Regions from separate parts of the Ensifer sp. PDNC004 genome, predicted to be linked through region 4. Evidence: riboswitches for the same ligand, from Rfam matches in the RefSeq annotation. Region 4 holds a riboswitch; each other region holds the start of a gene.
The links. Region 4 has a riboswitch for cobalamin ahead of nrdH (glutaredoxin-like protein NrdH). Riboswitches for the same ligand answer to the same signal wherever they lie in the genome.
Positions count from the first base shown of each region.

Region 1 (2,194 bases), on a different replicon from region 4:
GAGCCGCGTCGCCAGCAAGGCGCTGCTCCATGAACTTGCAGTACCACTCGACGAACTGCATCACGCCGCCTTCGTGCTCGGGCGAATACGGGCCGGGCTCATAGGCCGGCGAGCGGATGCCAAAGGCATTTTCTTCGACGATCTGGCGATCCTGATCGTTGGTCTCGGTCCAGACATGCGTCAGTTCCTCGAGATTGTAATCGACGCCTTCGACCGCATCCTTGTTGACCAGCCACTTCGTCGTCACTTGGGTAAGTTCAGGCCCGAGCGGCAGCACACGGAAGGTGATGGCGTGGTCGGCGAGCACATGGTTCCAGGTGGTCGGGTAGTGGAACATCAGAAGCGTGCCGATCTGGCTCTGGGAAACATCGGCCGAAAGCGCCCTCTTCACGGCGCGCGCGCCTGACATGGTGTAGCTTTCGGCATTGTCGATGAGCGGCATGCGGGCGGCGCGGAACTGGCCGGTCGGCGACATCCTGAACTCGCTCGGCAAGCCTTCGGCCTCGCATTTAGCCCAATGTTCGGCAATCACGGGATCATCCTTGGCGCCCTGCACCCCGGTCGCGGTCGGGGCTTCGGGATAGGTGCGGCAGAGTTCCGGGTGATTGGCGGCGCAATGGTAGCATTCGCGGTTGTTTTCCCAGACGAGCTTCCAGTTGCCCTTCTCGACGATGGTGCTTTCGAACGCGACCTTGGTTTCGCCGAGCCGGTGCGGCGCGAGATAGGGCAAGGCCATCTCGCGGAACGCCGTGAAATCCATCGGCTTTTCCGACAAGTTGATGAAGATGTAGCCGCCGACCGTTTCGCAATGGATCGGCTTCAGGCTGTGGGCTGCCTTGTCGAAATCCTCGCCCATCTGCCGGGCGAAGAGCAGCGAGCCGTCGAGCTCGTACGTCCACTGGTGATAGGGACAGACAAGCTTGGCCGAGGAGCCCTTCTGTTGCGTGCAGACGCGCGAGCCGCGATGGCGGCAGGAGTTGTGCAATGCCCGGATGGCACCCTGGCGATCGCGGGTGATGACAACGGGGTAGTCGCCGACCTGGACGGTGAAATAATTGCCGGCCCGCGGGATCTCGCAGTCATGGCCGATGAACAGCCAATCCTTGTACCAGATGTTTTCCAGATCCTGCCGATAGTAGTCGGGATCGATATAAAAGGCCCGATCGAGGCTGTAGCCGTCGCGCCGGCCCTTCAGCTTTCGAAGCATATCGTTTCTGGTTTCCATGTCCTGTCCTCATGCGCCATGTCTTGGAGAGGCAGGACAGGAACCCGCATGGGCGCACGCCCATGCGTTGTCGGCTCCGATCCGGCTGCCCGCCGCAACCCGTTACGGTTATGTCCGTCAAGGCTGGTTTCCGGGCTCAGGAGCCGTCCGTTCGGACCAGCCCGGCGCCTTCCCGGACGAACCGTCCAGTGGCCTTTGCCGAGGCTTTCGCTCCACCACCGTTGCGGGGGCAGCGCCGGGATTTGACCGGCTTCCCAATTCTCCGCCTTCTCTTCGAAAACGGCACCTTGAGTAGGGATATGTAATCGCGGAAACCGCCCTGGCAGCTGCCGGATAGCGACATCCAATTCCAGAATGACGACACGGGAAAAACCGCCATCAACGGCGCCTGTCTTAGAATTTTTACACTACAAACATATAGATAGCCCACGTCTTGGGCATTTGCCGCCTTTTGTGGCGCGGGCGGCGCAGACGCGGGAAAGCTTCGCCCGTTTGCGACATCCGGTCAGATGGGGAACGCTCATGATGCAGCCAGGAGGCAATCATTCATTAACCATGAGCCGCTAGCCTAGCCGGCGGACGAGAGAGGTCCTGCAGGCAGGCAGATGGCGCGCTGACGATCATGGCAAAGTTGAGATACTACGACGCGGCAGCCGAGGCGCCGCCGACAATCCCGCCGAAGATGGCGGTTCATACCGAATTCCTGCGCACGGGCCGGATCAATCGCAGGCAATGGGTGCCGAGCGAGCGGCGCTACCTGAGCTATGAGGAAGTTGCGGACAGGACGGGCAAGAAGCTCAACACCGCCGGCGACACGACCCATAAGCGGATCAACGGGTTTCACACCTCGATCCAGTTCCCGAAGATGATCTTCCACCGCACGCTCGTCGGCCGGCCGCATCTCGGCTACTGTCACGTGACGGCGGCGCGCACGCCGGTTACTCCCTCCAAGGACATCACCTGGTCCTT
Region 1 is NZ_CP070353.1:1,986,868-1,989,061, forward strand. It holds gene JVX98_RS17965 (aromatic ring-hydroxylating dioxygenase subunit alpha) at 1-1,225, opposite strand, end outside; cobalamin riboswitch at 1,329-1,530, opposite strand; gene JVX98_RS17970 (DUF6656 family protein) at 1,848-2,194, shown strand, end outside.
Region 1: another riboswitch for cobalamin. It lies ahead of JVX98_RS17965 (aromatic ring-hydroxylating dioxygenase subunit alpha); the one in region 4 lies ahead of nrdH (glutaredoxin-like protein NrdH).

Region 2 (2,194 bases), on a different replicon from region 4:
TGCAGCGCGCGCTCGGCCGCTTCCGCCTCGTCCTCGCCGCGCCCCGACAGCAGCACCAGCCGCTTGACGCCGGCGCTGACGGCAAGGCTCGAGAACTTGGCGATCACCTCGACGGAGCCCGGTACCGCCAGATCCGGCTGGAAGCAGACATAGATGCGATCGACGTTTTCAAGGACCGGCGCCCAGGTCACCTCATCCGTCCAATCGAAGGAAGGCGACGCCGAACGGGCACCGATGCGGACCGCTATGCCCCGCTCCCGAACGCGCTCGGCCACCCGCCGCCCCGTCTTGCCGGTACCGCCCAAAACCAGTGTGATCTTCTGAGACATCGTTTCCTCCTGAGGTTCCACCAACAAATATGAGCATCTCTCACATTTGCAAATGTGATAAATCCTCGTATTTTAGGAGTCAAGTCAAAATGTGAGCATTACTCATGATTCCAGATGCAAGCCCCGCCACGCTTCCCGCCGACGACGAGCCTGCGCTGCGCCGGACACCGAGCCAGAAGCGCAGTCGCGAGCGCGTCGAGCAGATCCTCGCCTGCGCGACGGCGCTCATCCAGGAAAAGGGCAGCGACGCCATGCGCATGAGCGAAGTCGCTGAAAAGGCTGGAATTTCGATTGGCTCGCTGTACCAGTACTTCCCCGACAAGGCGGCAATCGTGCGCACGCTCGCCGAGCGCTACAATGCGGTCTGCAACGAGTGCATCGCGGCCGAACTGGCCAAGGTGACCTCGATCGCCGAGCTGCGCGACGCCTTCTCGCTTTTGTTCGATATCTATTACGAGATGTTCCTCGCCGAGCCGGTCATGCGCGACATCTGGTCGGCGATGCAGGCCGACAAGGCGCTGCGCGAAATCGACCTTGCGCAAAGCCGCGCCGGCGGAAAGCTGCTTGCCGATGTCTGGGCCCGGCTTGTGCCGGAGACGCCGCGCGAGGAAATCGACAGCGCCGCCTTCCTGATCATGCATCTCGGCGACTGCACAATGCGGCTTGCAGTCTCGGTCGAGCGCGCCGAGGGCGACCAGATCGTCGAGGCCTACAAGCGCATGACCATCAAGGATTTTGTCGCGGATGGACCGCGCGGCGGCGCGCACTCAATTGACAACTCCATGACACAATCCTAATCATCTGGGATCGATTGGTTCCCGGGACGCGAACGTGTTTCGGGAGTAAACGGGAATGTGACGGATGGACCCAATCTGGGCATTCAAATCACGGCCGACCCCGCGACTGTAGAGCGACGTCGATCCACCGTTCCGGAGCGATCCGGAAGAAGCCACTGGCAAGACCGCGAGAGGGCGGCCGAGCTGGGAAGGCGAGGCAGATCGAGGGCATCGAGCCCAACGCCGTGAGCCAGGAAACCTGCCACTCGATGCGGGCATAGGGCCCAACCGGGAATTTCCCGATGCCATCACGGAGGTTGTCATGGCTACGTCTACCATTTCGAGCACCCCGCTCTCCCTCAGCGATCGTCTGACCGCTGGCGTCATCGCGCTCTTCATCGGCGCATTCCTCGTCTTCGGCGCCGGCCTTGCCAACTCGGCCGTGCTGCACGACACGGCGCACGACACCCGCCACTCCTACGGCTTCCCCTGCCACTGACCGATGCATCGGAACGTGAACAACGTTCCGCATCGAACAATCTGCGGACCTGAACGCATCCGGCCCGAGCCGGATGTCGGTTTGTCTGCATTCCGGTTTTTCCGGCGTGCGAAAGCCATCCGCAGCACAGGCAAAATGGGAAGGCTCAAGGACCGCGCCGCAGCGCGTGGCTTTTGTCGTTATCGAGGGATTTCAAGATGATTGTCAGAACGCTTCTGGCCGCGATCGTGGCTGGATTGATTGCCGGTGTCTTCATGACCGGCGCCCAGGAATTGCGCGTCACGCCGCTGATCCTGCATGCGGAAGAATTCGAAGGCGAGGCTCCGGCCCCCACCGAACAGCCCGCCGCCCAGCCGGGTGCGGCACAGCCTGCCGCGGAAAACCACGACCAGCATTCGTCGCTCAAGGCCGTGTCGCCGCTCGGCGCCTTGCTCGACGCGCTGTCGCCGATCACGCCCGCCTATGCCCATGAGGGCGAGCACGAGGACGGCGGCATCATGTTCGGCATGAGCCGCTTCTCCGGCACGCTGATCGCGAACCTCGTCACCGGTTCCGGCTTCGGCCTGCTGCTCGCCGGCGTCAGCCTGGTG
Region 2 is NZ_CP070353.1:22,474-24,667, reverse strand. It holds gene JVX98_RS08035 (NAD(P)H-binding protein) at 1-329, opposite strand, end outside; gene JVX98_RS08030 (TetR/AcrR family transcriptional regulator) at 434-1,126, shown strand; cobalamin riboswitch at 1,125-1,387, shown strand; gene JVX98_RS08025 (CbtB-domain containing protein) at 1,428-1,604, shown strand; gene JVX98_RS08020 (CbtA family protein) at 1,802-2,194, shown strand, end outside.
Region 2: another riboswitch for cobalamin. It lies ahead of JVX98_RS08025 (CbtB-domain containing protein); the one in region 4 lies ahead of nrdH (glutaredoxin-like protein NrdH).

Region 3 (2,194 bases), on a different replicon from region 4:
GATGCCGGCAACCGTTCTGATCGTGGCGTCCATCGCGTGCGCATCCATGACGACGATGCGGTTGTTCTTCACCGCATCCATCTGGCTGGCAACCGGATCGGTCTTCAGGAACTCGATCTTCTTCAGGTAGTCGTCGGCCGGAAAGCGCCGGCGATCCATCTTGGCGATGACGATCATGGTGGGGTTGGCCTTGGCGATCGTTTCCCAACCGACGACCGGCCATTCTTCGTCCGAGCCGACCACGTTGCGGATGCCGAGCTTATCCATCATGTAGGCAGGCGCTCCCTTCCGACCGGCCACATAGGGATCGATGTCCATCTCCGCGCTGGAGAACCAGAATGCCGCAGACACATCCTTCAAATTGAGCGCCTTGGCCTGCTCGATGGCGTCGGCCTCACGCTTGGCGAGTTCTGCGACGAATGCCTCGCCCTTGTCCTGAACATCGAAGATCTGCGCGAGTTCACGCACGCCCTGATGGATGCTGTCAGTCGAGAAGAGCGCGCTTCGCGTGCCGTCCACACCCACCGAGTTGTCCTTGGCGACGCAGTCGGCCGGAAGGACATAGGTCGGAATTCCCACTTCGTGGAACTGGGTTCGGGTCGCAACGATCCCTTCGGGGCCGACGTGCCAGACGAACTGCACGGCGACGAGCCCCGGCTTCTTGGCGACGACGCTTTCAAAGCTCGGGTCGTTGTCCGCCAGGCGCGGAACCTTGGCATTGACCTCGGCAAATTCCGGCAGCACGTCATTGAACCAGACCGACGTGCCCGTAACCTTGTCGCCGAGGCCGAGCGAATAGAGAACCTCGGTTGCCGCCTGCCCGACGGTCGCCGAGGTCGCCGGTGCCTTGTCGAAGGTGATCGTCTCGCCGCAATTGTCCAGGGTCAGCGGATAGGCGGTGGGTTCGGCAGCAGCGGCGGTGGCGAAGAAGGCGAAGCCAGAGGCGGCAAGCAGGAAACGCGAAGCGGTCATGGCACATTGTCTCCGATCTGTTGATCGCGCGGATCGGAGGGGACGAGCCAGGACGCAATGATCGAACCGATGTTCAAGAGAACATCGACAGCCGGCACTTGTGGCGCGACCAACGACATCGACAACCTCCCCGGACACCCCGCCCGGCTTGTTCAGTTACAGGTGTCGGTAGGTCTCCTGACTGACGGGTCTTGGCTCCCTCTCGGCCTTCCCGGACCATCGCCCAGTGGCATTTTTCGAGAGAGGACTGGCCGCCTACAGTTGCGGGGGCAGTTTCGTTTCGCGGCGAGCCGCGGCGAATTCCCTGTTATTTCCTTTCGGAAACCGACGAGAATTCCCTACTCAACGAACGAGTGGAGCGCAAGCATGAAAGCGGCGCTTTCAAAACCACCTGCCAAGAAAGGTAGAAATTCTTTCGCGTCTCGTAATTTCACTAAATATCACTCCCCTCAAATAGCGAGAACATTGGCGATTGTCGAAAACTATACGCAAATGAATACTGTTTAAGTGATCCTTAATTCACACCATCTTCAGACTTACCCTTCGAGGCCAGTCTTCAGCCGGTCGAGAATGGTCACGACATGGGCGGCATAGTCGCTGATCCAGCGCTCGTGAATGTGCTTGATCGGCAGCGCATTGAGATAGTTCCAGCGCTCGCGTCCTGCCCGCCTGACGATGATCAAGTCGGCGTCCGCCAGCACCTTCAGATGCTGCATCACGGTGCAGCGATCCATGTCGGAAAAGGTCGCGCAGAGCATGCCCGTGGTCTGCGCCTCGCCCTTGAGACGATCGAGCATCGACCGCCTGCGCGGGTGAGCCAATGCCTTGAAAACCAGATCTTCGTCCTGCTCGCTTGACATGTTATGTTTTCACAACATATTGAAACCGGACGCAACGGAGACGGCGCCGATGAGACCGGTTTGCGAGCTTTCGCGAGCACTCCAACCGAGCCTGATGGCTGGATGCCGTCGATCGGAGTTCAGCCTTGCACCGACACCTCAAGCAAACCGCCCAAAAGGGAGATGATTGAGAATGCTGCCTAAGATCGTTTCAATGGATGAGTGGCAAGCCGCACTCGAACAACAGATTGCCAGAGAGAAGGCACTCACCCGCGCACGCGATGAAGTGAGTGCCGAGCGCCGGCGCTTGCCGATGGTCAGGATCGACAAGGACTATTCGTTCGAGGGGCCCGAAGGCACGGTAAGCCTCGCCGACCTCTTCG
Region 3 is NZ_CP070354.1:479,555-481,748, reverse strand. It holds gene JVX98_RS30570 (ABC transporter substrate-binding protein) at 1-972, opposite strand, end outside; cobalamin riboswitch at 1,122-1,316, opposite strand; gene JVX98_RS30565 (helix-turn-helix transcriptional regulator) at 1,509-1,832, opposite strand; gene JVX98_RS30560 (DUF899 domain-containing protein) at 2,026-2,194, shown strand, end outside.
Region 3: another riboswitch for cobalamin. It lies ahead of JVX98_RS30570 (ABC transporter substrate-binding protein); the one in region 4 lies ahead of nrdH (glutaredoxin-like protein NrdH).

Region 4 (2,194 bases):
GCCTCCTGCGACCGGATCGACTTTCGCGCACCCGCCCGCATCGGCCAGACCGTCAGTTTCTCTGGCCGCCCGGTGCGCGTCGGGCGGCTCTCGATGGTCGTCGACGTCGAGATGGTGGCCGAAGACCTTGCGACCGGCGGCCGCGATCTTTGCTCACGCGGACAGTTCACCATGGTTGGGATGCCGCAGGACAAAGGTGCCGACTGGCACCTTCCGCCGCTCGCCGAGCCCACGCCAGCTGTGCCCGCGGCCGATTTCGTCGGCATGACCGACATCATTTTTCCGGGCCAGACCAACAGCGCCGGCGCGCTCTTCGGCGGCGATGCACTCGCCCAGATGACGAAGGCGGCCTTCGTCGCCGCGAGCCGGCTGACCGGAAAATTGATGGCGCTCGCCTCCTGCAGTGGCGATTTCAAGCGGCGTGTCGCCGCCGGAACGATCGTCGATACGCTGGCGCGGGTCACCCGGACCGGACGCAGTTCCACAACGATCGAGGTCGAGCTCTGGTCGGAAGAACTGCTCAGCGGCGTGCGCGTGCTGACCGTCACCGGGACTTTCGTGATGGTGGCCGTCGACAGCCGCAACCGCCCGGTTGCGGCCTTCGCCGCCTGAGCAAGCCGGGGGCGCCGCTCATGGCGCCCTCGGTCCACAGGATTGATCGCGCCCGCCATTTACTCCCCGTTATCCACACCGAAAAAGAAAAGACCGCTGCACCCCTGCCTCCAGCATATAGAACCTATTGACGCAGATTTGCGATGAACTACTATATCTAGTGTTCGAGGTTCTTCCGATTCGCAAGGATTGGGAGCTAAGACGGGAATACGGTGCGCCGGCGGGTTTCCGCTCAGGCTATGCCGTAGCTGCCCCCGCAACTGTAGACGGCGAGCGACTGTCCGGAATTGGACCACTGAGGCATGAGGCCTCGGGAAGGTCGGGATGAAAGCTTTGACCCGTAAGCCAGGAGACCTGCCTCGAGCAACAAACGTCCACGGGCGGGGTGTCCGGAGGGGTTGAGTGCGTGGCAGGATGAGCCTGCCCGATCGTCTCGACATCTCCCCGGCAGCCTGTCGAAAGCTTCGGGGTGAAGTCATGTCAGTTTCTTCCAGTTCAGATCCACCTTCTGCGGACGGGTGCGCATTGTTGCGCGCCTGATCGAAAGGCCGCGTCCTGAGAGCCCGCACCCGCGGAAATTCCAGAGCGCCCGACCAGAACGAGCCGGCCCGGCTGCCTAGTCGATTTTGGGCCAGCTTGCCGACATCCACTCCGGTCGAGGCGATCGGGGAGCGATGTTTCGTACCCTATCGTCAAGCCCACGGTTCGCGTTCGCGCGACCCGCCGATTTTTTGCGCCCATTTGCCAGCCCCTCACGAGGAACCCATGTCGATCACCGTCTACAGCAAACCCGCCTGCGTCCAATGCACCGCCACCACCCGCGCGCTCGACCGCCAGGGCATCGATTATCGCATCGTCGATATCTCCGAGGATTCCGACGGTTTCGCGCTCGTGCAGGGTCTCGGCTATCGGCAGGTTCCAGTGGTCGTCGCCGGCGAGCGGCATTGGGCGGGGTTCCGCCCGGACATGATCAGCGCGCTTTCCTGAGGGAGAGAAGCGATGGGGCTGATCGTCTATTTTTCCAGCCGCTCGGAAAACACCCATCGCTTCGTCGAGAAACTCGGCCTTCGCGCGGCCCGCATACCGCTCAAAGAAAGTAAGGATGCACTTACGGTTTCGGAGCCCTATGTGCTCATCGTACCGACCTATTGCGGCGACGATGGCCGAGGTGCCGTGCCGAAACAGGTGATCCGCTTCCTGAACGACGCGGGCAACCGCTCTCACATCCGCGGCGTGATCGCAGCGGGCAACAGCAATTTCGGCGCGACCTACGGGATCGCCGGCGACGTGATCTCGGACAAGTGCCGGGTGCCCTACCTCTACCGGTTCGAGCTGCTCGGAACCGACGAGGACGTCGCCAATGTCAAAAACGGGATGGAACGATTTTGGACGTCACAACACTCGAACGCCCCCTGAAGGCGACGGAAGCGGCGCTGGATTACCACGCGCTGAATGCGATGCTGAACCTCTACGACGAGGAGGGGAAGATCCAGCTCGACAAGGACCGGCAGGCGGCGAAGCAATACTTCCTCCAGCACGTCAACCAGAACACGGTCTTCTTCCATAACCTGCGGGAAAAGCT
Region 4 is NZ_CP070352.1:1,326,834-1,329,027, reverse strand. It holds gene JVX98_RS05920 (acyl-CoA thioesterase) at 1-612, shown strand, start outside; cobalamin riboswitch at 763-989, shown strand; gene nrdH (glutaredoxin-like protein NrdH) at 1,378-1,599, shown strand; gene nrdI (class Ib ribonucleoside-diphosphate reductase assembly flavoprotein NrdI) at 1,612-2,028, shown strand; gene nrdE (class 1b ribonucleoside-diphosphate reductase subunit alpha) at 1,998-2,194, shown strand, end outside.